Regions from separate parts of the Stutzerimonas tarimensis genome, predicted to be linked through region 4. Evidence: predicted binding sites of a transcription regulator. Region 4 holds the regulator's gene; each other region holds the start of a gene.
What was found. The regulator sigma-54, encoded in region 4, starts transcription at its own class of promoters, with help from an activator protein. The targets are predictions, from matches to a motif close to ANTGGCATNNANNTTGCTNT.
Positions count from the first base shown of each region.

Region 1: the regulator sigma-54 is predicted to act here: its motif matches at 6,508-6,527, upstream of ACFOMF_RS17605 (circularly permuted type 2 ATP-grasp protein).
Region 2: the regulator sigma-54 is predicted to act here: its motif matches at 3,881-3,900, upstream of nirB (nitrite reductase large subunit NirB).
Region 3: the regulator sigma-54 is predicted to act here: its motif matches at 3,928-3,947, upstream of ACFOMF_RS02800 (flagellar basal body rod protein FlgF).

Region 1 is NZ_JBHRXZ010000029.1:70,609-77,983, forward strand. It holds gene aroC (chorismate synthase) at 1-592, shown strand, start outside; gene ACFOMF_RS17565 (MFS transporter) at 698-1,849, shown strand; gene ACFOMF_RS17570 (methylthioribulose 1-phosphate dehydratase) at 1,846-2,466, shown strand; gene ACFOMF_RS17575 (1,2-dihydroxy-3-keto-5-methylthiopentene dioxygenase) at 2,507-3,052, shown strand; gene mtnC (acireductone synthase) at 3,057-3,740, shown strand; gene ACFOMF_RS17585 (PLD nuclease N-terminal domain-containing protein) at 3,847-4,053, shown strand; gene ACFOMF_RS17590 (PLDc N-terminal domain-containing protein) at 4,059-4,250, shown strand; gene ACFOMF_RS17595 (DNA-3-methyladenine glycosylase family protein) at 4,407-5,285, opposite strand; gene speE (polyamine aminopropyltransferase) at 5,407-6,267, shown strand; gene ACFOMF_RS17605 (circularly permuted type 2 ATP-grasp protein) at 6,560-7,375, shown strand, end outside.
Region 2 is NZ_JBHRXZ010000024.1:68,871-76,245, reverse strand. It holds gene ACFOMF_RS14155 (nitrate reductase) at 1-832, opposite strand, end outside; gene nirD (nitrite reductase small subunit NirD) at 888-1,199, opposite strand; gene nirB (nitrite reductase large subunit NirB) at 1,277-3,721, opposite strand; gene ACFOMF_RS14140 (protein kinase domain-containing protein) at 4,002-5,687, opposite strand; gene ACFOMF_RS14135 (nitrate/nitrite transporter) at 5,730-6,941, opposite strand.
Region 3 is NZ_JBHRXZ010000003.1:167,361-174,735, reverse strand. It holds gene flgJ (flagellar assembly peptidoglycan hydrolase FlgJ) at 1-468, opposite strand, end outside; gene ACFOMF_RS02815 (flagellar basal body P-ring protein FlgI) at 477-1,580, opposite strand; gene flgH (flagellar basal body L-ring protein FlgH) at 1,591-2,286, opposite strand; gene flgG (flagellar basal-body rod protein FlgG) at 2,306-3,091, opposite strand; gene ACFOMF_RS02800 (flagellar basal body rod protein FlgF) at 3,137-3,877, opposite strand; gene flgE (flagellar hook protein FlgE) at 4,053-5,402, opposite strand; gene flgD (flagellar hook assembly protein FlgD) at 5,435-6,115, opposite strand; gene flgC (flagellar basal body rod protein FlgC) at 6,128-6,568, opposite strand; gene flgB (flagellar basal body rod protein FlgB) at 6,584-6,982, opposite strand; gene ACFOMF_RS02775 (DUF2288 domain-containing protein) at 7,206-7,375, opposite strand, start outside.
Region 4 is NZ_JBHRXZ010000018.1:63,947-71,321, forward strand. It holds gene ptsN (PTS IIA-like nitrogen regulatory protein PtsN) at 1-195, opposite strand, end outside; gene hpf (ribosome hibernation-promoting factor, HPF/YfiA family) at 208-516, opposite strand; gene ACFOMF_RS08710 (RNA polymerase factor sigma-54) at 578-2,086, opposite strand; gene lptB (LPS export ABC transporter ATP-binding protein) at 2,212-2,937, opposite strand; gene lptA (lipopolysaccharide transport periplasmic protein LptA) at 2,937-3,470, opposite strand; gene lptC (LPS export ABC transporter periplasmic protein LptC) at 3,457-4,026, opposite strand; gene ACFOMF_RS08730 (KdsC family phosphatase) at 4,034-4,555, opposite strand; gene ACFOMF_RS08735 (KpsF/GutQ family sugar-phosphate isomerase) at 4,555-5,529, opposite strand; gene ACFOMF_RS08740 (ATP-binding cassette domain-containing protein) at 5,775-6,584, shown strand; gene mlaE (lipid asymmetry maintenance ABC transporter permease subunit MlaE) at 6,584-7,375, shown strand, end outside.

The sequences.
Region 1 (7,375 bases), on a different contig from region 4:
GAGCTGGGACAGCGTCGAACAGAACGCCTTTTTTTCGCCTGATCCGGACAAGGTCGCTGAACTGGAAACCTATATGGACCAGCTGCGCCGTGACCAGGACTCGGTCGGGGCGAAGATCACCGTGGTGGCCGAGGGCGTCCCGCCCGGGCTTGGCGAGCCGATCTTCGACCGACTGGACGCCGACCTGGCCCATGGGCTGATGAGCATCAACGCGGTGAAGGGTGTCGAGATTGGCGCCGGCTTCGCCAGCGTGGCCCAGCGCGGCACCGAGCACCGTGACGAGCTCACCCCCGAAGGCTTTCTCTCGAACAACGCCGGCGGCGTCCTTGGGGGCATCTCCTCGGGGCAGCCCATCGTTGCCCACCTGGCGCTCAAGCCCACCTCCAGCATCACCACGCCGGGACGCTCGATCGACATGGGTGGCCAGCCGGTGGAGTTGATCACCAAGGGCCGCCACGATCCCTGCGTAGGCATCCGTGCCACGCCCATCGCCGAGGCGATGATGGCCATCGTGCTGATGGACCAGTTGCTCCGCCACCGCGGACAGAATGCCGACGTGCGGGTGGAAACACCGGTGCTGGGGCAGCTCTGAAACACCGCGCCTGCAGCGCGAGGCTGAACGCTGGAGGCTGGACGATTATGGACCGCTTTTTCGTCCAGCCTCCGGCCCTGGGCGTCCGGCTTTCCCGCGTCGACCATGACTGACCGGCTTCCGTATTGGCGCCTCTCCGGCTTCTATCTCTTCTACTTCGCCCTGCTGGGTGCGACGGCGCCATTCTTCGGCCTGTATTTCGCGCACCTGGGGTTTTCCCCCGAACGCATCGGCGAGCTGCTGGCGATTCCCATGCTGATGCGCTGCGTGGCGCCGAACCTCTGGGGCTGGCTGGGTGACGTCAGTGGGCGACGCCTGGCCATCGTTCGTTTTGGTGCGCTCTGCACCCTGCTGTCCTTTGCACTGATCTTTGTCGAACGCAGCTTTGCCTGGCTGGCCCTGGTGATGGCGCTGCATGCGTTTTTCTGGCATGCGGTGCTGCCGCAGTTCGAGGTGATCACCCTGGCCCATCTGCGCGAGCAGGCGGCGCGTTACAGCCAGTTGAGGCTATGGGGGAGTGTCGGCTTCATCCTCGCGGTGTCCGGGCTTGGCATGCTGTTCGAGCGGCTTGGCATGCAGGCCTGGCCCTGGGCTATCGTGGCGATCATGAGCGGTATCCTTCTGGCCAGCCTCTGGGTGCCCAACGCCCAGCCCGAGGCGCGTTCCGACCGGCGCGCGCGCGGCGGCTTCATTCGCCAACTGCGCCAGCCGGGCGTGCTGGCTTTTTTTGCCTGTGTCGCGCTGATGCAGCTGTCCCATGGCCCTTACTACACCTTCATGAGCATCCATCTCGAAGCGCTGGGCTATGGCCGTGGTGTCATCGGATTGCTCTGGTCGCTGGGTGTACTCGCCGAGATCCTGCTGTTCATGGTGATGAGCAAGGTACTGGCGCGTTTCAGCCTGCGGGCGATCCTCTCCGCCAGTTTCGTGATCGCCGTGGTGCGCTGGCTGCTGCTGGGGCACCTCGCCGACGAGTTGGCCATCCTGCTGCTGGCGCAACTGATGCACGCCGCGACTTTCGGTGCCTTTCACGTGGCATCGATTCATTTCATCCAGCGCAGCTTCGCTGCCGGTCAACAGGGCCAGGGACAGGCACTGTACGCCACCCTCTCGGGCATCGGCGGGGCGCTGGGTGCACTTTATGCCGGCTACAGCTGGACGCGCCTCGGTCCCTCGTGGACTTTTGCCCTGGCCAGTCTGGCGGCGCTGGTCGCAGCCGTTATCATTGCCACTCGATTGAGCGAGGAACGGGCATGACTGCCACACGTGAACACTTGTCGCAGGCGATCATCAACGCCGGACGCTTTCTCTATGGCCGTGGCTGGTCGCCAGCCACCAGCAGCAACTATTCCGCCCGCCTGACCAGTGCCGAGGTGCTGCTGACCGTCTCGGGCAAGCACAAGGGCGAGCTGGGCATGGACGATCTGCTCGCGGTGGACATGGCCGGCCAGAGTCTCGAAGAGGGCAAGACGCCTTCCGCCGAAACCCTGTTGCATACCCAGCTGTATCGCTGGAAGCCGGAAATCGGCGCGGTCCTGCATACCCATTCGGTCAACGCGACGGTGCTGTCGCGCCTGTGCCTGAGCGATTCGCTGGTGTTTGCCGACTATGAGCTGCAAAAGGCCTTCAGAGGCATCACTACCCATGAAAGCCAGGTCGAAGTGCCCGTTTTCGACAACGATCAGGACATCGTGCGTTTGGCCGCCCGGGTGCAACCCTGGCTCGACAGTCATCCCGACTGCGTCGGCTACCTGATTCGCGGGCACGGGCTCTATACCTGGGGGCAGGGCATGCAGGACACGCTGCGACAGATCGAGGCGTTCGAATTTCTTTTCGAATGCGAACTGAAAATGCGAGCCCTGCAGGCCCGCTAGAGACCTACAAGCCCTGCAGTTGCAGTGGCGGAGACCTTACATGAGCTATCTCAGCGTCTATCACCAATCGTCCCCCGAGCAGCCGAGCAAGGTGCTCACCCATGTCGAAGACATCGCCTCGACCCTGGCTGAGGTCGGTGTGCGCTTCGAGCGTTGGCAGGCGGCCGCACCGATTGCTCCGGGTGCGAGCCCGGAAGAGGTGATTGGCGCTTACCGTCACGAGATCGACAAGCTGATGAGCGAGCGCGGCTATGTCACGGTAGATGTGATCAGTCTGGATCGCGATCACCCGCAAAAGGCTGAACTACGCGCCAAGTTTCTCGAGGAGCACCGCCATGCCGAGGACGAAGTACGTTTTTTCGTGGCAGGGCGCGGCTTGTTCACCCTGCACATCGGGGACTACGTCTATAGCGTGCTGTGCGAGAAGAACGACCTGATCTCGGTGCCGGCGGGTACGCCACACTGGTTCGACATGGGAGAGAACCCCCATTTCGTCGCCATCCGCCTGTTCAACAACCCCGAGGGTTGGGTCGCCCAGTTTACCGGCGAGGACATCGCAGGCCGTTTCCCGCGGCTGGAGGACTGAGCAAATGGCGGTAAAGGCGATCCTGACCGACATCGAGGGCACCACCAGCGCCGTGAGTTTCGTCTTCGACGTCCTGTTTCCCTATGCCCGGCGACATCTTCCGGGTTTTGTTCGCGAACGGGCCGGGACCCCGGAAGTAGCGGCGCAGCTGGATGCTGTGCTGGGCGAAAGTGGCGAGCCCGGCGTCGACCTCGATCGGGCGATCGACATTCTGCTGCAATGGATCGACAGCGACCGCAAGGCGACCCCCCTGAAAGCGTTGCAGGGCATGATCTGGCAGCAGGGCTACGAGGCCGGCGAACTCAAGGGGCATGTCTACCCCGACGCGGTGAAGGCCCTGCAGGCCTGGCATGGCGAGGGATACGGGCTTTATGTGTATTCCTCTGGTTCGATCCAGGCGCAGAAGCTGATCTTTGGCTGTTCGGAAGCCGGCGATCTCACATCGCTGTTTTCAGGCTATTTCGACACCACCTCCGGCCACAAGCGCGAGGCCGCTTCCTACCGGCGTATCGCCGAGACGATCGGGGTGCCGCCCGGGGATGTGCTGTTTCTCTCGGACGTGGTCGAGGAACTCGACGCCGCAGCCGAGACCGGCATGAAGACCTGTGGCCTGGCGCGCCAGGGCGGCGAGTTGGCAGGCCATCCGACGGTGACAGCCTTCGACACCATCTATCCGGCGAGCTTCTGAATTCCTGAACCCGTTCCGTTCCTGTGCATCGTACCCATAAGCCCGGTGTGAAACTGCGGTTGATCCGCTTTGCACCGGGCATTCCTGCACAAGAGAGGTAAAGGTTATGGAAGCGTTTGGCGGATTTTTCGGCCTGCTCATTCTCGCTTTGAACATCTGGGCGATTGCCAATGTGGTGCGCAGCTCCACCGACACCGGCAAGAAGGTCCTGTGGGTACTGCTGATCCTGATCATGCCGGTCATTGGCCTGATCATCTGGGGATTCATGGGGCCACGAGGGATCAATGTGGATGACCGCGACCGCGTCAGCTGACAGCCATGGGGCTTGCAAGCGAGTGGCTGGCATATCTGGTGATCGTGCTGGACGTGCTGGCCATCGTGCATGTCTGCATGAGCCGGATAGGCACCGGTCGCAAGGTGGTCTGGAGCCTGGTCATCATCCTCTTGCCGGTGGTGGGGTTGGTGATGTGGGTCATGGCGGCGATGCATTACAAGAAGGTCCGCCTGTGAAGGGGCAGGCGACTGTTCTTGTGTTTCCTGCGGGCTCTGGCGGTTGCCGGGCTCTAGCGCTGGGGTGAGCTGCCGCGGACAAAGGGCATCGAGCGCGCCCCTTTGCGCGTTGCCCTGGCTCCGCCCTCCAAGGGTGCTGGCCAGGGTGCCGACGCCCTAGCCGCCTCTGGCATAGGCATGCCAGAGATGGATGGCAGCATACCCCCGGTAGGGTCTCCATGATTCGGCGCGGCTGGTCAGTTCGCGGACGCTGAGCCCCCGCGGCCCCCATAGCGGCGCCTTGATCAGCCCCAGGTCGGACGCGGGGAAGGCGTCCGCTTCGCCAAATCCGCGCAAGGCGATGTACTCGGCGGTCCAGGGCCCGATGCCAGGCAGTTCGCACAGGCGCCTGACAAAGGCCTCGTGTCCTTCATCGGCGTGCAGCTCCAGGGCGCCATCGGCCACTGCTGCGGCCAGGCCCTGCAGGGCGGCAAGTCGCTTGGCGGGCATGCCGATCTTGTCCAGGGTGGCGCCGGCGATCGCCTGTGCCGTGGGGAACAGCCGGGTCAGCAAAGGCATCTGGGGATCGCTCAGCGGTTCGCCCAGGCGATCCACCAGTCGGCGGGTGATGGTGACCGCGGCCTTGACCGAAACCTGCTGCCCGATGATGGCACGAACTGCCTGCTCGAACGGATCGAACGCAGCCGGCAGGCGCAGCCCCGGATGGGCCGCCACCTGGGCCCCGAGCGCCGGGTCGGCAGAGAAGTGTCGCACCAGCTCCGCCGGGTCCCGGTCCAGATCGAACATCTTGCGCACGCGCGCACTGATGACCAGTTCCTCGGCACGTACCGAATCGCTGAGCCGTAGGATCAGTGCTGGACGCTCGGCCAGGGGCTGCACCGCGAGCCAACCCGGATTGCCGTTGACATGCAGGGTGCGGCTGTAGGCGGTCTCGTCGAGCTTCTCGACGCCAGGCAGCAGGCGCAGGGCGAAATGTTGCTGGAATTGTCCCCAGTCCCAGGGCGGTTGATAGGGGAGGTGGATCAGGCGACTCATCTGTTTACCCAAGGTGGAATGGCGGCCCGCCGGTGGTTCCTGTCATCCAGCTCGTCGTAGAATGCCGGGCCTTTGCGTGGGCGCTTCGATGCGCTTTGGACCTTCCAAGACGGGATATAGCATGCGTGACTATCAGGAAACCCTCTACGAGGGATACGGCCAGCGGTTTCAGGTCGACAAGATGCTGCATGAGGTACGCACCGGACATCAGCATCTGGTGATATTCGAAAATGCCCGCATGGGCCGCGTCATGGCGCTGGATGGGGTGATACAGACCACCGAGGCCGACGAATTCATCTATCACGAGATGCTCACCCACGTACCGCTGTTCACCCATGGGTTGGCGCGGCGGGTGCTCATCATCGGTGGCGGCGATGGCGGCATTCTGCGTGAAGTGGCCAAGCATCGCGACGTCGAAAGCATCACCATGGTGGAGATCGATGGCACCGTGGTTGAGATGTGCAGGGAATTCCTGCCCAACCACTCCAAGGGTGCCTTCGACGATCCACGATTGAATCTGGTGATCGACGACGGCATGCGCTTCCTCACCAGTACCGAGGAAACCTTCGACGTCATCATTTCCGACTCCACCGATCCCATCGGTCCGGGGGAGGTGCTGTTCTCGGAAAACTTCTACCAGGCCTGCCGTCGTTGCCTGAACGTGGGCGGGATTCTGGTGACCCAGAACGGCACGCCTTTCATGCAGCTCGGCGGGGTGCAGAGCACTGCGCAGCGCATGAACGGACTTTTCGCTGACTGGCATTTCTACCAGGCGGCAGTGCCCACCTACATTGGCGGCGCCATGACTTTTGCCTGGGGCGCCTGCGACAGCGAAAGCCGCAAGTTGCCACTGAGCACGCTGCGCCAGCGCTATGCGGGTAGCGGAATCCTCACCCGGTACTACAATCCCGAAGTGCATCAGGGCGCCTTTGCGCTGCCGCAATATGTCCTGCAGGCCATTCGCAAGGCATCCAACGACTGACCGAGCGCGCCCCTGCCGGGCGTGCTGCGCTGGCTGATCCTGTCTCAGGTCAGCACGAACGCCCTCAAGGCTGGCATGGTCTCAATGTCAGTACTGTCAGCCTCGACATCTCGCCGGACCGAGCGGTCGAGGCGCTCCGGTTTGGTGCAGCCTTGTGCACCTTCCTGAAGGTTAGTGCTACAAAGCTGTGCGCTGTCCCTTTCACGACAACGCTCCGCCGGGCGCAGGAAGAAGCATGCGAATGGCATATTCCTTGCGTCGACTAAGGGATTCCGAGGGCTAGGAGTTGGGCATGAGTCGCAGTTTTTACAATGAGATGTACGACGCGAACGGGGAGTGCCGCCCCCATTATCGGGCATTCGCTCAATGGTTGGCCGAAACACCACCGGAATTGCTGGCTCAGCGTCGCCGCGAGGCCGACCTGCTGTTTCACCGCGCCGGTATCACCTTCACGCTTTACGGTGACGAGCAGGGCACCGAGCGCCTGATCCCCTTCGACATCATTCCGCGCAGCATTCCGGTCAGTGAGTGGCGCATGGTCGAGGCGGGTTGCCTGCAGCGCGTGCAAGCGCTGAACATGTTTCTCGACGACCTCTACCACGACCAGCGCATCCTCAAATCCGGACTGATCCCACCAGAGCAGGTCCTGGCCAACGATTGCTACCAGCTCGCCATGCAGGGGCTGGATCTTCATCGCAACGTCTATGCCCACATTGCCGGCGTCGACCTGGTGCGCGACGGCGACGGCACCTACTACGTGCTCGAAGACAACCTGCGCACGCCCAGTGGCGTCAGCTACATGCTCGAAGACCGCAAGATGATGATGCGGCTGTTCCCCGAGCTGTTCGCTGCCCAGCGCATCGCGCCGATCAACCATTACCCGGCGCTGTTGCTCGAAACACTCAAGAGCGCCAGCCCGATGGATAATCCATGCGTCGTGGTGCTGACCCCGGGCCGCTACAACAGCGCCTATTTCGAGCACGCCTTCCTGGCGCGCGAAATGGGGGTGGAGCTTGTGGAAGGGGCTGACCTCTTCGCCCGCGACAACCGCATCTACATGCGTACCACTGCCGGTGCGCGCCAGGTGGACGTGATCTACCGCCGCGTG
Region 2 (7,375 bases), on a different contig from region 4:
CGACCCGCAGCCCGCAGATGTCGGCCACCATGGCCGGGGTGTAGTCGCGCACGGTGCGCTTGAGCTCGTCGAAGCCGCTGGTGTGGGCGTCGATGAAGGCGCGGTCGATCCAGCCTTCCCAGAGCAGAATGTGCAGGAGCCCGTGGAACAGAGCGACGTCGCTGCCAGGTTGCAACTGCAGGTGCAGATCGGCCAGCTCGGCGGTGTCGGTGCGCCGTGGGTCGATGACGATGACCTTCATCTCCGGGCGGCGCGCCTTGGCTTCTTCCAGGCGGCGGAACAGTACCGGGTGGGCGTAGGCCATGTTGCTGCCGGCGATCAGCAGGCAATCGCTCTGCTCGATGTCCTCGTAGGAGCAGGGCGGGGTGTCGGAGCCGAAGCTGCGCTTGTAACCCACTACTGCCGAGGACATGCACAGGCGCGAGTTGCTGTCGAGGTTGTTGGTGCCGACCAGAGCGCGAGCCAGCTTGTTGAAGGCGTAGTAGTCCTCGGTGAGCAACTGTCCGGAGATGTAGAAGGCCACCGAGTCGGGGCCGTGCTCGGCAAGGGTGTCGGCGAATACCTGAGCGGCATGGTCCAGCGCGGTGTCCCAATGGGTACGGGCCCGGGCCAGGCCTTTACCCAGTCGAAGCTCGGGGTACAGGCCGCGGGCGGTGAGGTCGCCGGTCAGGTGCAGGGTCGAGCCCTTGCTGCAGAGCCTGCCGAGGTTGGCTGGGTGGCTTGGGTCGCCGGTCACGCCGTGGATGTGTTCGCCGTCGTGTTCGATCAGCACGCCGCAACCAACGCCGCAGTAACAGCAGGTGGACGGGGTGACTAGGGTGGTCTGGGACATGGCGTTCGGTCTCGGTCGATACGGCGTTGTACGGGCGCGGGGCTGGATTACACCGCTAAGGCAGCAGGCTCAGATAGACCCGGCCGTTTTCAACCTTGGCCGCGTGGCGGTGGGCACAACCCACATCGGGAGCCAGGGCGTCGCCGCTGGCCAGGTCGATCTGCCAGTTGTGCAGCGGGCAGGCCACGGTATTGCCGTAGACGATGCCCTGAGACAGCGGGCCGTCCTTGTGCGGGCAGCGGTCATCGAGAGCGAAGACCTCGTCCTGGGCCGTGCGGAACACCGCGATGTGGCCCTTGGGGCCTGCGACGATGCGGGCGCCCAGGGGGTTGATCTCGTCCAGTGCGCAGATGTCGAACCAGTTCATGAGTGCTCCTCGAGCCGTGTAGGTGAGCGACCTGCAGCCCACCAGGGGGAATGGGGCAAGCCGCTCGAAAGGGGATGTCAGACGCTTTCAGGAAGGCGGATGGTCTGGTATTCCTTGTTCAGTTTCTGTTCGGCGATCTGCGCCTTCCAGCCGTCGCCCTCGAAGGACAGCGCGTAAAGCAACTGCTGGTGCAGTGCCTTGCGCCGGCTTTCGTCCTCGAGGATGGTCTTCTTGAGGTATTCCAGCCCGACCCGCTGCATGTAGTGCACGGTGCGTTCGAGGTAGAAGGCTTCCTGGCGGTACAGCTCGATGAAGGCCAGGCTGTATTCCATGACCTCTTCGGCGGTCTTGACCTTGGTGAAGAATTCGCCGGCTTCGGTCTTGATTCCGCCGTTGCCGCCCACGTACAGCTCCCAGCCGGAATCGACGCCGATGATGCCAACGTCCTTGATGCCGGACTCGGCGCAGTTGCGCGGACAGGCGGAGACCGCCAGCTTGACCTTGTGCGGCGAATACATGCCGAACAGGGCCTTCTCGATATCGATGCCGAGCTGGGTCGAGTTCTGGGTGCCGAAGCGGCAGTACTCCTTGCCAACGCAAGTCTTCACCGTGCGGATGGACTTGCCGTAGGCGTGGCCGTCGGGCATGTCCAGGTCCTTCCAGACGGCTGGCAGATCCTCCTTCCTGATCCCCAGCAGATCGATGCGCTGACCACCGGTGACCTTGACCAGTGGCACCTGGTACTTGTCTGCCACGTCGGCGATGCGCCGCAGCTCGGCGGCGTTGGTGACACCACCGAACATCCGCGGAACCACCGAGAAGGTGCCATCCTTCTGGATGTTGGCGTGGGCCCGCTCGTTGATGAAGCGCGACTGCGGGTCATCCTTGGCCTCGCCGGGCCAGGTGGAGATCAGGTAGTAGTTCAGCGCCGGGCGGCAGCTGGAGCAGCCGTTGGGGGTGCTCCAGCCCATCGCCGACATGGCCTGAGCAATGGTCAGCAGCTTCTGCTCGCGGATCGCCAGGCGTACCTGGCCGTGGTTGAGCTCGGTGCAGCCGCAAACGGCCTTCTCGCTTTTGGGTTTGACATCGGCCGCGCCGCCCACAGTGTTGAGCAGGATCTGCTCCACCAGACCGGTGCAGGAGCCGCAGGAGCTGCCAGCCTTGGTGTGCTTTTTCACGTCATCGACCGAAAACAGCCCATGGCTCTGGATCGACTTGACAATGTTGCCCTTGCACACGCCGTTGCATCCGCACACCTCCATGTCGTCGGACATGGCCATGGCCTTGTTCTGGCCCAGGTGCCCCGAGTCGCCCAGCGCATTTTCGCCGAACATCAGGTGGTCGCGGATTTCCGAGACGTTGTGGTTCTCGCGGATCTGGCGGAAGTACCAGCCGCCATCGGCGGTATCGCCATACAGGCAGGCGCCCACCAGCACGTCGTCCTTGACCACCAGCTTCTTGTACACGCCACCGATGGGGTCGGACAGGGTGATGGTCTCGGTGCCTTCGCCGCCCATGAAGTCGCCGGCGGAAAACAGGTCGATGCCGGTGACCTTGAGCTTGGTGGAGGTCACAGAACCCTGGTAGCGGGAAAAGCCCAGCATCGCCAGGTGGTTGGCGCAGACCTTGGCCTGGTCGAACAGCGGCGCCACCAGCCCGTAGGCGATGCCGCGATGGCTGACGCACTCGCCGACGGCATAGACCCGAGGGTCGTAGGTCTGCAGGGTATCGCTGACGAGAATGCCGCGGTCACAGGGGATGCCGGCGCGCTCGGCCAGTTCGGTGTTCGGGCGGATACCCGCGGCCATCACCACCAGGTCGGCCGGAATCACCGAGCCGTCGCTGAACTGCACCGCGCAGACCCGCCCCTCGCCGTTGTCCATGAGGCTCGTGGTGTTGGTGTTCAGGCGGAACACCAGCCCGCGGCTTTCCAGCGCCTGCTGCAGCAGCCCCCCGGCGGTTTCGTCCAGCTGACGCTCCAGCAGCCAGTCACCGCGGTGTACCACGGTGACGTCCATGCCGCGCAGCTTCAGGCCATTGGCCGCTTCCAGGCCCAGCAGCCCTCCGCCGATCACCACGGCATGGCGGTGGGTGAGGGCGGTATCGATCATCGTCTGGGTGTCGGCGATGTCGCGGTAGCCGATCACGCCTTCGAGGTCCTTGCCGGGAATCGGCAGGATGAACGGGTTGGAGCCGGTGGCGATCAGCAGGCGGTCGTACTCCACCTCGCTGCCGTCCGCGCCGATCACCACCCGCCGGGCGCGGTTGATGTCCACCGCCTTGCAATTGGTCAGCAGACGGATGCCGTGCTCGGCATACCAGTCGAGCGGGTTGAGGACGATCTCGTCGAAGGTCTGCTCGCCGGCCAGCACCGGCGACAGCAGGATGCGGTTGTAGTTGGGATGGGGTTCGGCACCGAACACTGTGATGTCATAGAGGTCCGGGTTCAGCTTCAGCAGCTCTTCCAGGGTGCGGACCCCGGCCATGCCGTTACCGATCATCACCAGCTTGAGCTTGTTCATACCGTCTCCCGCGTCGCCGACTCGCCAGCGCTGCCGTTGATTGGATAAAGGCGAAAAACAAAAAGGCGCCGCACTGACAGGTCAGTGGACGCCTTTGTCCTTTCCGTATTCGGGAGCACCGCTTCCGGTTGGAAGGCGTGCTCTATGTCTGCAGTTTCCATAGCAGGGTTTGTGCCATGTGATTCGCCCCCCATGTTTCGCGGGCTCCGGGCCAGGCAGGGGCTAAACGAGCAGCCTTGATTTGCACCCCTACTGTGCGTCTTGCACCGTCGCGGTGCGCTCAGCGCAAAGACAGCAGGATCAACAGCAGGAGATTTCCCAGCAGCGAGGCGATAGCCAGGGTCCGCCATGCCCCGAGCGGGTTTCGCTCGAACCAGGGGCGATGGCGTTGCGGTGCGCTGTCGCGTTGCTCACCCTGGTCGAGGGCGAGAAGCCACTCCTCGGCCGTCTCGAACCGCTTGCCGGGTTCGGCGCAGACCGCCCGTGCCAGGCATTCGTCGAGCCAGGCAGGGACATCCGGGCGGTAGCGGCTGGCCGGCACCGGTGTGCCGAAATGCGGTCGCTGAAAGGCTTCGATCTCTCCATGTGGATAATGCCCGGTGAGCAGGTAGTAAAGCGTGACCCCTGCGGCATAGAGGTCCTGTTCGCGGCTGGGTGGCGCCCCGGAGAAGGCTTCCGGGGCAATGAAGCTGGGGGTGCCTGGCACGCTGCCCAGGGCATCCCGCGAGAGGCCGGGGCAGTAGGCGAGACCAAAGTCCAAGAGGCGCAACTCACCCTCGTCGTCCAGGTGCAGGTTCTCCGGCTTGACGTCGCGATGAAGGATGTTTCGCCGGTGCAGCATGCCCAGGGCGCGGATCAGCCGGGGGGCGAGCTGTTGCCATTGCGCAAGCGGCAGCGGCCCCTGCTGGCGAAAGTGCTCGTCCAGGGTGCGCCCCGGGTACTCGCGCTGAACGTAGTAGAGGTGCTGGCGCTGGGGCAGCGGATGGACTTCGGGGAAAAAGCGACCGGCGACCCGGCGCAGGAACCACTCCTCCTGCAGCAGCGCCGGGCCGGCCTCTGCCTCCTGCCGCCGAGCAGCCGGGAGGGTCTTGAGCAGCCAGGGACGACCAAGCGGGTCGCTGACCCGGTAGACCAGCGACTGACGGCTTTCCGAGCGCAACGATTCCACCTGCCAGCCTTCGAAGGTCTGCCCGGCCCTGAGCCTGGCGGGTAGCGGCCAGTTGTGCAGCTGCGCCAGGCTATCGGCAAGCGCTGCCTCCGGCAGCGACTCCACCCGGACCAGCACGGCGCTGGCGTTATCCTGGCTGCCGGCGCGATGGGCGAGCGTCACCAGCCGTTCCGCGACTTCCTGCAGATCATCCGTTTCGCGCAGCGCCCTGGCCAGTTCCTGCTCGGCCAGGCTTGCCCAGACCCCGTCGCTGAGCAGCATGAAGCAGTCGCCCAGGACAAGCTCATCTTCGAGAAAGTCCATCACCAGGTGCTGGTCCAGCCCCAGCGCCCGTTTGAGGACATGCTCCATGCCGGTCTGGGTCCAGACATGATCCTCGGTGAGTCGCTGCAGCCTTCCGTCCCTCCAGCGATAGGCGCGACAGTCGCCGACGTGGGCGAGGGTAAAGCGCCGGCCGCGAAGGATCAGCGCCGTAAGTGTGGTCAGCAGCGGCTGGCCACCACCGTTGGCCTGTAGCCAGCGGTTGTGGGCCACCAGCAAGCGGTCGATCGACTGCGAGACCGTCCAGGTTTCGGGGGTTGAGTAGTAATCCAGCGCCAAGGCCTGCAGCGTCGAGAGCGCCGCCAGCCGCCCGTCCGCGCACTGGCTGACGCCATCGGCAAGCGCCAGCAGGTAGCCCTTGCTGGCCGCCAGGGCTGGTGCTGGCGTGACCACGCGAATGGCATCCTGATTTTCGCGCCGCGGGCCGGTGGCGCTGGCCTCGCCGATGGACAACTTGAAGTTCACGAGGCTGGACATCCCTGGCGGTGGGGGCTGCGCTGAGGCAGCACCCGGTTGCGGCTAGATGCGTGCGGAGGTGACGGCCGCCGAGCCCCAGGTGGTGCGCCAGCGACGCTTGACACTGTACAGGCCGATCCAGGCGAAGATGCCCATCGAGGCAAAGAACCAGAGCCCCAGTTGATAGTCGCCGGTGGTTTGCTTGATCGAGCCCAGCCCCGCGGTGAGGAGGAAGCCACCGATGCCGCCGGCCATGCCGATCAGCCCGGTCATCACGCCCATCTCCCGGCTGAAGCGCTGGGGTACGAGTTGGAACACCGCGCCATTGCCGGCGCCGAGGCAGAGCATGGCGCAGACGAACAAGGCCAGGGCCGCGAGCGCGCTGGGCAGGTTGAAGCCCACTGCAGCGATGCAGATAGAGGCGGCGGTGTAGACCATCAACAGCGTGCGGATGCCTCCGATGCGGTCGGCCAGGGCGCCGCCCAGGGGGCGCATCAGACTGCCGGCGAAGACGCAGGCGGCGGTGTAGTAACCCGCCACCACCGGATCGAGGCCGTACTGGTCGAAAAAGTACCCGGGCAAGGTGCTGGCCAGGCCGAGAAAGCCGCCAAAGGTCACACAGTAAAAAAACATGAACCACCAGCTGTCGCGATCACCCAGGGCCCGCAGGTAGTCGGCGGTGGACTTGGGTGCCGGGCGGTTGGGGGCATTCTTCGCCACCGAGGCGAAGATGATCAGCGTCAGCACCAGCGGGATAAGGGCCAGGCCGAACACGTTGTTCCAGCCGAACAGTGCGGCCAGGCCGGGGGCGAAGAGTGCCGCCAGCACAGTACCCGAATTGCCCGCGCCAGCGATGCCGAGGGCCTTGCCCTGATGCTCCGGTGGATACCACTGCGAAGCCAGGGGCAGGGCGACGGCGAAGGAGGCACCGGCGAACCCGAGACAGAGGCCCAGCAGCAGCGCCTGCTCGTAGGTATGGATGCCCATCAGCCAGGCGACGCTGAGCCCGACGATGACGATCACCTGGCCGATGATGCCGGCCAGCTTCGGGGAGGTGCGATCGGCCAGCATGCCCATGACGAAGCGCAGTACCGCTCCGGCGAGAATCGGCGTGGCGACCATGAAGGCGCGTTGCTGGGTCGTCAGGCCGAGATCGGCAGCGATCTGCACCCCTAGCGGCCCGAGGACGTACCAGATCATGAAGCTCAGGTCGAAATAGAGGAAAGCGGCGAACAGCGTAGGGGTGTGGCCGGCTTGCCAGAAACTCTTGTTCATTAGAACGCACCTCGAAGGATTCATGGAATCTGGACACCCTGTCGCCGGCATGGAGACGGCAGGATGGCCTGATCACAGGGCTGGATGGATCGCATCCGCGCCCAGCGGCAGGGCCGCTACGGTTGCAGTAAAAGCGGGTGGCCCGGATAGGGCGACCTGCCTCCCACCGTTGCCGGCGGAAACGAAAAAGGCGCCACGCACCGGCCGATACTTTTCGGAGGTGACGCGACGCCTTTGTCGTTGAGCAGTCATGCTGCTTGCCTAATCCCTAGCACAGCCCGTGCCATAATATAAATCTGAGTCTAATCAGCGAGTTGCAGCGATTTCTAGTGATTATGGATGCCAATCAAGGTTTATGTAGGGCGTGTCGTGCCTTGTTTTGGGGCAATTGGGGCGTTGCATGAACCATAAGAGCTCACCCTTGGGCTCGCCTC
Region 3 (7,375 bases), on a different contig from region 4:
CAACCGCGAATCATCACGCCCCTCTGCGACGGCAGGCGCTGCCGCTGTCGCCGGCGCGGTTGCGGTTGCGGTTGCGGAGGCAGGCTTGGCCGCCTCACCGAGCGCCTGCACCTGAGCGAAAGGATTGGCCGTTGCCGCCGGTCCCTGCTGCTTGCTCAACTGGCGGGTCAGTACATCGGCCAGGCCGATACCGCCACCCTCACGGGACATACTGATGGCAAGTTGCTGGTCATACATGTCGCGGTACTGCATCGCGGCCTGGCTGTTGAACGGGCTGTCCTCGTCGGCCAGGGCATCGCTGGCCGAGCGCATCGACTTGAGCATCTGGTTGAGAAACACCGATTCGAATTCCTGCGCAACCTTGCGCACGTTGGCTTCGCTGTCGCGATCGCCCACCTTGAACTGGTGCAGGCGGTTCAGATCGGTGTAGCTACCACTGTCGAAAATCGCTCCGGATCGGCTCTGCATGTCACACCTCAGATCACGATCAGGTCGGCTTGCAGCGCGCCGGCCTGTTTCAGGGCTTCGAGAATCGCCATCAGGTCACCCGGCGCAGCACCGACCTGATTGACCGCCCGGACGATCTCGTCAAGGGTGGTGCCGGGGGCGAACTTGAACATCGGTCGGGCCTGCTGGTCGGCCTGTACCCGTGAATTCGGCACCGCGACCGTCTGCCCGCCGGACAGCGCCTCGGGCTGGCTGACGAAGGGCTCTTCGGTGATGGTCACGGTGAGGCTGCCATGGGTGACCGCGGCCGGCTGCACCCGCACGTTCTGGCCGATCACGATGGTGCCCGTGCGTGAGTTGATGATGACCTTGGCCGCCGCCTTGCCCACCTCCACCTCGAGGTTTTCCAGGATCGCCAGATAGTCGACGCGCTGGTTCGGGTCGAGCGGCGCGGTGACGCTGATCGAACCGCCATCGAGTGCGCGGGCCACGCCCGGGCCAAGCAGGTCGTTGATCTGGTCGACGATGTTCTTGGCCGTGGTGAAATCGGCGCGGTTGAGCTGCAGGACCAGGTTGTTGCCCTGATCGAAACCACTCGGCACCGAGCGCTCCACCGTCGCACCGGAGGGAATGCGGCCTGCCGAAGGCACATTGACGGTGATCCGCGAGCCGTCGGCACCGCCAGCGTCGAAGCCGCCCACTACCAGGTTGCCCTGGGCAATGGCGTAGACATTGCCGTCGATACCCTTGAGCGGCGTCAGCAACAGGCTGCCGCCGCGCAGGCTCCTGGCGTTACCGATCGACGAGATGGTGATGTCGATGGTCTGCCCCGGCCGGGCGAAGGCCGGCAGTTCGGCGTGCACCGACACCGCCGCCACGTTCTTGAGCTGCATGGTGCCCATGTTCGCCGGCATCTGGATGCCGAACTGCGACAGCATGTTCTTGAACGTCTGCACGGTGAAGGGCGTCTGGGTGGTCTGGTCACCGGTCCCGTTGAGCCCCACCACCAGTCCGTAGCCGATCAACTGGTTGGTACGCACACCCTGGATGCTGGCCAGGTCCTTGAGACGCTCGGCCTGGGCCGTCCCGGTCATCATCAGCAGCGCCAGCGCGCCCAGCAGGTACTTGATCATCGTACTGTCCTTAGAAGGGCCACATGGGGCTGATGAAGAACCGGCTCAGCCAGCCCGGCTGACTGGCGTCGGCAAAGGCCCCGGTACCCGAGTAGGTGATCCGCGCATCGGCCACGCGCGTGGACGACACCGTGTTGTCGGGATTGATGTCGTCCGGGCGAATCAGCCCGGCGATGCGCACCAGCTCGTCGCCGGTATTGAGCGTCATCCATTTTTCGCCGCGCACGGCCAGCACCCCATTGGGCAACACGTCCGAGACGGTGACGGTGATCGAGCCGGACAGGCTGTTGCTCTGGCCCGCCTGGCCGGAACCGGTGGCGCTGCGCGAACCGCCGAATTCGGCGTCCAGGCTCAGCGGATTGCCAGTCAGCGGGTTGCCCATGCTGACGGCGCCGCCCAGCAGCGAAGTCAGGCCGAGATTGGTGTTGCTGTCCTTCTTGATCGCCGAATTGTTGGCCTTGCTGGCCTGGGTGCGCTCGTTCAGGGTGATGGTAATGAGATCCCCAACCCGCCGGGCGCGCCGGTCGTCGTAGAGGTTGGTCTCGAACCCAGCCTGGTAAATGGCGCCGTTGGTCTGGGTGACCGGCAGCGGCGTGCGCGGCAGCACCGGCGCGTAGTAGGGATCGCTCGGCTTGGGCGCGGGGGCCATGCAGCCCGCCAGGGACAACACGGACGCCAGCGTTAAGGCCATCGACAACCGGTTCATGACAGCTTACCTCGGCCCGTCAGAGCTGCTGGGAGACAAAGGACAGCATCTGGTCGGCCGTGGAGATGACCTTGGAGTTCATCTCGTAGGCGCGCTGGGTGGTGATCATGTTCACCAGTTCCTCGACCACGCTGACGTTGGAATTTTCCAGGGTGTTCTGCAGCACCGAACCCAGGCCATTGAGGCCCGGCTGACCGATCTGCGGGGCGCCACTGGAGGCGGTTTCCATGAACAGGTTGCCGCCGATAGCCTGCAGACCGGCCGGATTGATGAAATCGGCGGTCTGCAGGTTGCCAATTATCTGGGGCGCCGGCTCACCGACGGTGGTGATGGACACGGTGCCATCCTCGCCCACGGTAAAGGTCTGGGTTTCCGGAGGCACCACGACCGCAGGCTCGAGCGCGTAACCGTTGGACGTGACGATCTGGCCGTCGGCGCTCAGGTGAAAGCTGCCGTCGCGGGTATAGCCGATGTTGCCGTCCGGCAGCAGGATCTGGAAGAAGCCACGGCCGTTGATGGCCATGTCCAGCGGCTGCTCGGTGGTCTGCAGACTGCCCTCGGTGAACAGCTTCTGGGTTCCGGCGATCCGTACCCCAGTACCAAGCTGAAGACCCGAAGGCAGCGCGCTGTCCTGGGTCGATTGGGCGCCGGGTTGGCGGCGGATCTGATAGAGCAGGTCCTGAAACTCGGCACGGTCTTTCTTGAACCCGGTGGTCGAAACGTTCGCCAGGTTGTTGGAAATGGTGGTGAGGTTCATGTCCTGGGCGGACAGGCCGGTCTTGCTTACCCAGAGCGCTGGCAACATCTGTAATCTCCTCGAGCGCCGGGATCATGGCGCTTCGCTTGTGTATCAGCCTATTTGCAATACCCGGGCCATGGCCGCGGCATCGTCTTCAGCGGTACGCATCATCTTGATATGCAGCTCGAACTGCCGCGAAAGCGCGAGCATTGCGGTCATTTCTTCCACCGCGTTGACGTTGCTGCCTTCCAGAAATCCTGACGCCAGGCGCACCCCGGCCTCGGGCTCGGCCTCGCCGCCGCCCTTGAGGCGGATCATGCCGTCGGTGCCCTTTTCCAGTTGCGCCGGATCCGGCCGGACAAGCTTCAGGCGGTCTACCGCAATGATCAGATTGGGGCCTTCACCCGCCGCGCGGATGCTCACGGTGCCGTCCACGCCGATGTCGATCTTCTGCTCGGGCGGTACGGCGATGGGGCCGCCGTTGCCAAGCACAGGCAGGCCGTCCCCGGTGCGCAGCATGCCCAGCGCATCGATCTGCAGGCCTCCGGTGCGCACATAGGCTTCGCCACCGTCGGGCGCCTGCACAGCGATCCAGCCCTCCCCTTCAACCGCGACGTCCAGATCCCGCCCGGTCTCCATCAGTGAACCGGGGGAGAAATCCGTTCCGGGCCGCTCGGTCATGGCATACACCCGTGCCGGGTGGGTGTCGCCGAATACCTGCATCGAGCGAGCCTGGGCGAAGTCCCGTTGGAAACCACTGGTGGAAAGGTTGGCCAGGTTGTTGGCGTGGGCACGCTGGGCCAGGGCGTTCTGGGTCGCACCCGTCATGGCCACGTATAGCATCTTGTCCAAGGAAACCTCCGAGGCGCTTCTTTGACGCTCGTTGTAATGACTCCAGAGGATGTGCAAGCGCTGTGCCAGTGCCGCAATAACCTCTAACCAACTGTTTTCAAAGATTTTTCAGCGGGCAAAAAGAAGGCCCGCTAGCGGGCCTGCCTAGAGCGGCAGAAGTCTGCCGCCCCTGTCATCAACGCATGTTGATGATGGTCTGGGTGATGGCGCTCTCTGTCTCGATGGTCTTGGCATTGGCCTGGTAGTTGCGCTGGGCGACGATGAGATTGACCAATTGGTCCGACAGGTCCACGTTGGAATCCTCCAGCGCGCCCGCCTGCAGGCTACCCATGGTGCCTACGCCCGGCGGGTTGCGCACCGGCTCGCCAGAGGCGTAGGACTGCACCCACTGGCTATTGCCAATCGGGATCAGGCCCTGGGCATTGGCAAAGCTGGCCAGCACCACCTGTCCCTGCAGCTTGGTCTGGCCGTTGGTGTAGCGCGCAAAGATACTGCCGGAAGGGTCTATCTCCAGACCCGCCATCTGGCCGGTGGTGAAACCGTCCTGGCTCAGGCTGTTCACTGCGAAGCTGCTGGCGTACTGCGTCGAGGCGCGGATGTCCAGACGGAAATCCAGACTGCCGCCGGTGGCCGCATTGTTCGTTGCCCAGGTGCCGTCGCTGTTCTGCTTGGCCGGTTGCCAACCGTTGAGGCTAAGCACGCCGTTCGCGTCATAGGACGCCGCGCCATCGGTACCAGGCACTGGTCCGGCAGCGTCCAGAGCCATCTTGCCTTCCGGGGTGAAGGTCAGCGGAATGCTCAGCGGCTGAGCCCCCAGATCCACCCCGTCGACGATATTGCTTCCAGGACTTTGCGGGTTGCGGCCGTCGACCAGGACATGCATTTGCCACTGGTTGGGGTCGTCCTCGGAAATGACGAAATACTGGGTCATCACATGGGCATTGCCTTGCTCGTCATAGATATTGGTCGAAGTGGACGAGCTGTAGGACAGCGGGTCGTTGGGGTCGAAGTTACCGGCGTTAGCCGGCCGCACGCTGGTGGAGTCCAGGTTGAAGTTCTGCGTCACCAGGCTGGTCGCCTGTGGCGCCTGGCTGGTGGTCTGGATCTTAAGGTTGCCGACGACATCCATCGGCACGCCGTCGGCGTTGACGGTGAAGCCCTGCAGGTTGTTGCCGAAGTTGTCCACCAGGTTGCCGTCGCGATCCAGGCCGAAATAACCGGCACGGGTATAGCTGACGGCGCCGTTGTTGCTCACCTGAAAGAAGCCGCTGCCGTTGATCGCCAGATCGAGGGCGTTCTGGGTGTAGTTGATGTTGCCCTGGGTGAATTGCTGGGACACGTTCGCCAGCTGCACACCGCTGCCACCGGATATGCCGCCCAAGCCCATCGAGTTGGCATAGACGTCGGCAAACTCGGCGCGTGACTGCTTGAAGCCCACGGTACCGGCGTTAGCGATGTTGTTGCCGGTCACGTTGAGGTCCTTGCTGGCGGCGCGCATGCCGCTGAGACCGATATTGAATGACATGGAATACTCCCTTTTGCCGATACCGCGGCGGATTACTGACCGATTATCTGGACCTGGGACAAGGCTACGCTGCCAATCCCGGCAAGGTTGAGCATGAGCTCCCCGCCGTTCTGGCCCAGGGTGACGCTGTCGACGTTGGCCGGCAGCAGGGTATGGAGCGCCTGGGTTTCCTCGTCGTAGCTCGCTTGCGCCTCGAAGCGGTAGGTGCCCGGCGGCAGCGTGGCACCGCTGCTGTCCTTGCCGTCCCACATGAAGGAGACGGTCCCGGCGCTCTGTTGGCCAAGGTTGATGCGGCTGACCTGAGACCCGGCGGTGTCGTAGACATTGACGTAGACGTTGCTGCTGGAGATGGGCAGAACGGTATTGGCCCTGAAGGTCTGGCTGGTGTCGACCACCGCCTGGCTGGTGGGCACGATCACCTTGCGCCCGACCAGCGACGAGGCCTGCAGCGCCTGTGACGACTGGTAGCCGGTGAGGATCGACTGCACGCTGGAATTGAGCTTCTCCACCCCCTCGACGGTACTGAATTGCGCCAGCTGCGCGATGAACTCGCCGTTGCTCTGTGGCTCGAGCGGATTCTGGTTGTTCAGCTGGGCGACCAGCAGCTGCAGGAACTGATCCTTGCCCAGCTCGCCGTCCTTGGCATTGCGGTCGCTCTGGATCTGGTACTGGTCGAGTACCGAACTACCCGCCCCGATTGCGCTTGTGCTCATGGTCTGTCTCGCTTACTGACCCAGGGTCAGCACCTTCTGCAGCATGGTCTTTGCCGTGTTCATCAGCTCGGCGTTGGTCTGGAACGAGCGACTTGCCGAGATCATGTCGGCCATCTCTTCCACCACGTTGACGTTGGGGTAGTAGACGTAGCCGTTGTCGTCAGCGGCCGGATGGTTGGGCTCATAGCGGGCCTGCAGTTCGGCCTGGCTTTCGACGATACCCAACACTTGCACACCCGCACCGGCCTGGTCGTGATCGGCGAACAGCGAGCCGCCGCCCCCTTGAGCCTGCTGCAGCACAGTGGCAAAGACCGGATGGCGCGCGCGATAGGTCTCATCGACGCTGGACGACACCGTCTCGGCGTTGGCGATGTTGCTGGAAATGGTGTTCAGCCGGGTGCTCTGGGCACTCATGCCGGAACCGGCGATGTTGAAGACATTGCTGAGCGACATGGGTCGATCCTCCTGTTATTCGCCGCGCAGGGCGCTGACGATGCCCTTGAGCTTGCTGTTGAGCAGGGTGAAGCTGGCCTGGAAATCGATGGCGTTCTGCGCGTAGTTGGCCTGTTCGACCTGCATGTCGACGGTGTTCTGATCAAGCGCGGCATGGGCCGGATTACGGAAACGCAGCCCCGGGTCGGCCAGCTCGACGCCGGCGGCGGCAATGTGCCGCTCGCTGGTCCGCGCCATGCCGAAACCGCCTTTGCCTTGTTCGGCGGCCAGCACGGCGGAGAAATCCAGGTCCCGCGCCTTGTAGTTCGGCGTGTCGGCATTGGCGATGTTGTTTGCCAGCACCTCTGCCCGCTGTGCACGAAAGCCCAACGCCCGCTCATGGACGCCCAATGCCTTGTCGAAGCTGATGCTCATGATCCTGACCTCGGAAAACTGCCTGGAATCAGCAGAGCAAAGCCCATGCCATCTGCGTAGACAGCTGATTTGTAAGGATAAATTTGTATCAGAGACGCCAGGCGTCAAAAAATCGGGAGGTGTCTGAAGCGGAAACGGCCCAGGATGCGGGCCGGAAAGACGGTTTTCCGCCACACGGAGGCGGCGGCGGACTCAGATTGGCGGGCTCATCGAGCGCCCCGCTTCAACCCTCCGCGGAAGGACGCTGGCGCTCCTGCACCAACACCCAGGGCGCGACCACGACAGCCCAGAGACCGGCATCGCAGGCGATCCACTCCTGCGCCTGTTCCGCTTCGAGCTTGCCCAGGCCGCCAGCGCTGAGCCAGCCGGCTACCTGCGCCTTTTCGTCCAGTG
Region 4 (7,375 bases):
CGCGATTCCGTTGCCAAAGCCAGTGGAGCCCAGCTTTTCGCGGGCCACCAGACTCTCGAAAACGAGCTGGCCTTCGACATCCGGGAGGTCGGGAGCCACCAGCTTGGCTATCTGCTCAAGAACGCGCTTTTTGCTACCGCCGGGGACGTTCACCAGGGAGCGTCCGGGGGTAAGGATATCTTCGAGTCGGATCATGGTCGCAAGCGGTCAGCGGGCATCCGCGCCCTGCAGACGTTCGATTTGCTTTTCCTTGTGTTTGATCAGTTGACGGTCGAGCTTGTCGATCAGGGAGTCGATGGCGGCGTACATGTCCTGATGTTCCGCGTTGGCGACCACTTCGCGCCCCGCGACGTGCAGCGTCGCTTCGGCCTTCTGCTTGAGCTTTTCGACCTCGAGGATAACCTGGACATTGATGATGCGGTCGAAATGACGTGCCAGGCGTTCGAACTTCTCGTCGACGTATTCACGCAGTGCGTCAGTTACTTCGAGATGATGCCCGCTGATATTGACATGCATACTGCTTCTCCTTGTGTACCAGCAAATTGGTAGGCATGACGGCCTGCCGCTGCCAAAACTATCACATCAACCGCTTGCGCTCGCTGGACGGGGCGATGCCCAGCGACTCCCGGTATTTAGCCACCGTACGGCGTGCCACCTGGATGCCTTGTTCTTCCAGTAGACCAGCGATCTTGCTGTCGCTCAACGGCTTTTTTGCGTTTTCCGCAGCGACCAGCTTTTTGATGATCGCGCGGATTGCAGTGGAGGAGCATTCGCCGCCTTCGGCGGTGCTGACATGGCTCGAGAAGAAGTACTTGAGCTCGTAGATGCCGCGCGGGGTATGCATGTATTTCTGGGTCGTGACCCGCGAGATGGTCGACTCGTGCATGCCCACGGCTTCGGCGATGTCATGCAGGACCAGCGGCTTCATGGCCTCGTCGCCATAGTCGAGAAAGCCGCGCTGGTGCTCGACGATCTGGGTAGCCACCTTCATCAGCGTCTCGTTACGGCTCTGCAGGCTCTTGATGAACCAGCGCGCTTCCTGCAGCTGGTTGCGCATGAAGGTGTTGTCGGAACTGGAGTCGGCGCGTCGTACCAGGTTGGCGTAATGCGCATTGACGCGCAGACGTGGCATGGCTTCCTGGTTCAGTTCGACCTGCCAGCGGCCGTTGTTCTTGCGAACGATGACGTCCGGGACGACGTACTCCGGCTCGCTCGCCTCGATGTGCGAGCCCGGGCGCGGATTGAGCGTCTGGATCAGTTCGATGATATCCCGCAACTGCTCTTCCTTGAGTTTCATGCGGCGCATCAGCAGGCTGTAATCGCGGCTGCCCAGCGCTTCCAGGTGATTGCTCACCAGCAGTTGGGCCTCCTCCAGCCAGGGAATGCCGACGGGCAGCTGGCGCAGTTGCAGGAGCAGACACTCCCTGAGGTCGCGGGCGCCGATGCCGGCCGGCTCGAACTGCTGGATGCGGCGCAAGACCACTTCCACCTCGTCGAGCTCGATCTCCAGTTCGGGATCGAGCCCGGCGTGGATCTCTTCGAGGCTGTCGTCGAGATAGCCTTGGGCATTGATGCTGTCGATCAGCGTCATCGCGATCAGCCGATCGGTATCGCTCATCGGGGCCAGGTTGAGCTGCCACAGCAAGTGGCTTTGCAGGCTCTCACCCACCGAAGTGCGGCTGGTGAAGTCCCATTCATCGTCATCGTTGCTGGGCAGGTTGCTTGCGCTGCTCTGGTAGATGTCGTCCCAGACGGTATCGACCGGCAGTTCGTTGGGAATGCTCTCGTTCCAGTCTCCCTCGCCCAGTGTCGCTTCGGCAGGGTCTGCCGCCTCGTAGAGGCTTTCCTGCTCAGGTGCCGAGGATTCGCTACCGCCTCCGTCCTGTGCATCGGGCGCGCCGTCACCGCCGGTTCCCTCGTAATCGTCGCCGTCTTCCTGGCGTTCGAGCATGGGGTTGGCTTCCAGCGCTTCCTGGATTTCCTGTTGCAGGTCCAGGGTGGATAGCTGGAGTAAACGTATGGCCTGCTGCAGCTGCGGTGTCATCGTCAGCTGCTGGCCCATCTTCAGGACTAGCGATGGTTTCATGGTTGCAAACTTGCTGCCCGGTTCCCGGCGCGCGCGCCCGTTCGACTTCACCGGCGCGCTTGGCGCCGCTCAAAGCAAATTATATGCCTGATACAGCAGGCTTTGCCTAGACCCTAGTGCGTCGCTTAAAGCCTGAATTCATGCCCCAGATACACTTCTTTCACCAGCTGGTTGGAAAGGATGCTGGCGGAATCGCCTTCGGCGATCAGCTGGCCTTCGCTGACGATATAGGCCGTCTGGCAGATGTCCAGAGTTTCGCGGACGTTGTGGTCGGTGATCAGCACACCGATGCCGCGGTCACGCAGGTGATGGATGATCTGCTTGATGTCGCCGACCGAGATCGGGTCGACGCCGGCGAAGGGCTCGTCGAGCAGTATGAACTTGGGTGCGGTGGCCAGTGCCCGGGCGATTTCCACGCGGCGCCGTTCACCGCCGGAGAGGCTCATGCCGAGGCTGTCGCGGATGTGGGTGATGTGAAACTCTTGCAACAGGCCTTCGAGTGCGGCGAGGCGGCCGGCGCGATCCAGATCCCTGCGGGTTTCGAGGATGGCCATGATGTTCTGGGTAACGCTGAGCTTGCGGAAGATCGAGGCTTCCTGGGGCAGGTAACCGATGCCGGCGCGGGCGCGTCCGTGCATGGGCAGTCGCGTCACATCCTGCTGATCGATGAGTACGCGGCCCTGGTCGGCCCGGACAAGGCCGACGATCATGTAGAAGCAGGTTGTCTTGCCGGCTCCGTTGGGGCCGAGCAGGCCGACGATCTGGCCGCTCTCGATGGACAGGCTGACATCGCGAACCACCTGGCGGCCCTTGTACGCCTTGGCCAGGTGTTGCGCCTTGAGGATCGCCATCAGGGATTCTGCTCCGCAGGCCGGTTGCGCGGCTGGATGACCATGTCTATGCGCGGCCTCGGCGTGCTGACCTCGGTGCCGGCGCGGCCAGCGTTCACGATCTGCCGGCGGGTGTCGTAAACGATCTTCTCGCCCTCGAAGGTGTTGCCTTCCTGAACCACGCGAGCCTGGTCGATGAGCACCACGCGTTCATCGACGGCGAAGTACTGGATGGTCAGGCCGTAGGCCTGGACGATCGGGCGATCCACCGCTGGTTGCTGCTCGTAGTACGCAGGCTTGCCCACGGCGGTAAAGACATCGACGTCGCCGTTCTGGTCCTGGGTGATGGTCACGGTGTTGCCGGTGATTCTCAGCGTTCCCTGGGTGATCACCACGTCGCCGCGGTACACGGCCACGCCTTGGCGATCATCGAGTTCGGCGGTGTCGGCCTGAATGCGGATCGGCTGATTGCGATCTTCGGGCAAGGCCATGGCCGAGGCGCTGATGAACAAGGCGAGCAGGCCGGTCAGAATACGGGTTTTAGCGGAGCTCATGCTGCCCTCTTACGGTGGATAACAGTTCCATCCTGCCTTCATCCAGGTACGCATTCATACCGATGGCAGTGGTGACACCGTTGGCTGCTTCAATTCTAACGGCTTGTCGGGTCTGCGCATAATCCCTCTCGGGAAACACCGTCATGCTGCTGGTGGTGACGATGGTGGGGCGGCCACGCTGATCGGTGCGAGCGATACGAACCTGATCGATCAATTCCACCTCGGTACCGCCGGGGGCGACTTCGCCGCGCTCGCTGCGGACATGCCAGGGAATGTCACCGCCGCGATAGAGGTTGAGGTCGGGCAGGGTCAGCAGGCTGATGTCGCTGGAGCGCAGGTGCTCCAGGCGTTCGGCGGTGAGTACATAATGCAGGCTGCCGTCGGGCTGGAACTGCACGGTGCGCGAGCCTTCGACATAATAGTCGATGTCGGGCTGCTCGCCGACGATGGGCGTGGGCTGCATGAAAGTCTGCGGTCGGATGTTCCAGTAGCCGGCGGCGATCAGCATGGCTGCCACCACAGCGAGGAACAGTGGGACGCGTAGCCTGGCGACCATCTTCACCTCACAGATAGGCTGTCTGCGCGGCATCCAGATTGCCTTGGCCGCGCAGGATAAGTTCGCAGAATTCCCGCGCGGCGCCTTCGCCGCCTCGGGCCCGGGTCACGCCGTGGGCGTGCTGGCGGACAAAGGCGTCGGCACTGGCGACCGCCATCCCCAGGCCTACCCGGCGAATCACGGGCAAGTCGGGCAGGTCGTCGCCCAGATAGGCGACCTGGCGTGGTTCCAGGCCAAGCTGGGCGAGCAGTTCATCGAGCACCGCCAGCTTGTCTTCACGCCCCTGATAGATATGGTGGATGCCCAATCCCTGGGCGCGGCGCTCGACTACCGGCGTCTTGCGGCCGCTGATGATCGCGGTGCGCACGCCCGAATTGATGAGCATCTTGATGCCCTGGCCGTCCAGCGTGTTGAAGGTCTTGAACTCGCTGCCGTCGGTAAGAAAGTACAGCCTGCCGTCGGTGAGCACGCCGTCGACGTCGAAAATGGCCAGGCGAATATCCCGCGTGCGCGGCAGTAGCTCGTCCATTACATCACCCCCGCGCGAAGCAGATCATGCATGTTGAGGGCGCCGACCGGTTGGTCATCCTCGTCAACGACCACCAGTGCGCTGATCTTGTGATCCTCCATGATCTTCAGGGCCTCTGCAGCAAGCATTTCAGCGTGGGCCGTCTTGCCGTGGGGGGTCATCACCTGGTCGATGGCCACCTGGCGGACATCGACACCGCGATCCAGGGCACGGCGTAGGTCGCCGTCGGTGAAAATCCCCGCCAGGCGCCCATCAGATTCGACCACGGCGGTCATGCCAAGGCCCTTCTGGGTCATTTCCAGCAGGGCGTCGCGCAGCGAGGTGCCCCGCGCCACCAGCGGCAGGCGCTCGCCACTGTGCATCACGTGCTCGACCTTCAGCAGCAGGCGTCGACCCAGCGCACCGCCGGGGTGCGAGAAGGCGAAGTCCTCGGCGGTGAAACCGCGCGCCTCGAGCAGGGCGATGGCGAGGGCGTCGCCAAGCACCAGCGAGGCAGTGGTCGAAGAGGTGGGGGCCAGATTCAGCGGGCAGGCCTCAAGCTCGACCCGGGCATCAAGGTTGACAGCCGCCGCCCTCGCCAGTACCGAGTCGGGGTTGCCGGTCATGCTGATGAGGGTGATGCCGAGGCGCTTGATCAGTGGCAGCAGCGTCACGATCTCGTTGGTCGTCCCCGAGTTGGACAAGGCGAGGACGACGTCGGCCTGGGTGATCATGCCCATGTCGCCGTGGCTGGCCTCCGCCGGGTGCACGAAGAAGGCGGCGGTTCCGGTGCTGGCGAGGGTGGCGGCGATCTTGCTGCCGATGTGCCCGGACTTGCCCATGCCGACCACCACGACCCGGCCCTTGCAGGCGAGAATCAGCTCGCAGGCCCGGACGAAGGCGTCGTCGACACGGGTCTTGAGCTGTTCCACGGCTTCGATTTCAAGGCGAATGGTGCGCAGCGCAGATTCGATCAGTTGCTTGCTTTGGCTCATGGGCTTATGGCTGGTTAAAAGGCGGTGATTATACCGACAAAGCGAGATGGGCTCACGGGAATCCGCCGGTGGTGGCCGCTGGTGATGGTGGCCCTGGATGTAAGGGCGACGACAAATCCCCTTACCCTGTTCGCTATGGGGCCTTCGCCGGCAGTGCTATAGTGCGCCGCCTGTTTGAACCCCTGCGCGTATCTTTCGCGATGTAGCTGACGTCTATGGCAGCAGGCCGTACGCAAGGAGACCTGATGAGTTCTGCCAGCGATTTCGCCGTCGAGCTGAAGGGCGTGACCTTCGAGCGTAGCGGGCGAAATATTTTCGACAATATCGACATTTCCATTCCGCGCGGCAAAGTGACCGCGATCATGGGGCCTTCGGGGTGCGGCAAGACGACTCTGTTGCGGTTGATCGCTGCCGAGTTGCGCCCGGCGCGCGGCGAGGTCTGGGTCAATCAGCGCAACCTGCCGACGCTGTCGCGCAGCGATCTGTTCGACATGCGCAAACAGATGGGCGTGCTGTTCCAGAGCGGAGCGTTGTTCACCGATCTCGACGTGTTCGAGAATGTTGCTTTTCCGCTGCGAGTGCATACCAGCCTGCCGGAAGAAATGATCCGCGACATCGTCCTGATGAAGCTGCAGGCGGTCGGCTTGCGCGGTGCCATCGAGCTGATGCCCGATGAGCTGTCCGGCGGCATGAAGCGGCGCGTGGCGCTGGCCCGGGCCATCGCCCTGGATCCGCAGATTCTGCTGTATGACGAGCCGTTCGCCGGACAGGACCCGATCGCCATGGGTGTGCTTGTGCGCCTGATCCGGCTGCTCAACGATGCACTGGGAATCACCAGTATCGTGGTCTCCCATGATCTGGCCGAAACCGCGACCATCGCCGATTACATCTATGTGGTCGGCGATGCCCAGGTGCTGGGGCAGGGCAGTCCGGCCGAGCTGAGGGAGTCGGAGAACCCGCGTATCCGCCAGTTCATGAAAGGCCTGGCCGACGGCCCGGTGCCGTTTCACTATCCCGCGCCGGAACTGCGTCGCGATCTGTTGGGAGACGTCTGATGCGCAAGAGATCTCCTGTCGAACGGCTGCGCCTGATGGGGCGTTCCGGGCTCGACGTGGTGCAGGCGCTCGGGCGCTCGACGATATTTCTCAGCCGTGCGCTGGCGGGACGGCGCAGCGCCGGCGGCGGGATGCACCTGCTGGTCCGGCAGCTGTACTCGGTGGGCGTGCTTTCGTTGCCGATCATCATTGTGGCCGGCCTGTTCATTGGCATGGTGCTGGCGCTGCAGGGCTACAACATCCTGGTCGGCTTCGGCTCGGAGGAGGCGGTCGGGCAGATGGTCGCGCTGACCCTGCTGCGTGAACTCGGGCCGGTTGTCACCGCGCTGTTGTTTGCAGGGCGCGCCGGTTCCGCGCTCACGGCCGAGATCGGCAACATGAAGTCCACCGAGCAGCTGTCGAGCCTGGAGATGATTGGCGTCGACCCGCTCAAGTACATCGTGGCGCCGCGGCTCTGGGCCGGCTTCATCTCGCTGCCGCTGCTGGCGGCGATCTTCACTGTGGTGGGGATCTGGGGCGGGGCCATGGTGGCGGTGGACTGGCTTGGCGTGTATGACGGCTCCTACTGGGGCAACATGCAGCGCGCCGTCAGCTTCGACATCGACGTGCTCAATGGCGTGATCAAGAGCCTGGCCTTCGCTTTTGTGGTGACCTGGATCGCGGTGTTCCAGGGCTACGACTGCGAGCCCACTTCAGAAGGCATCAGCCGTGCCACCACCCGTACCGTCGTCTACGCCTCGCTGGCCGTGCTCGGTCTCGACTTTGTTCTGACTGCCCTGATGTTTGGAGAT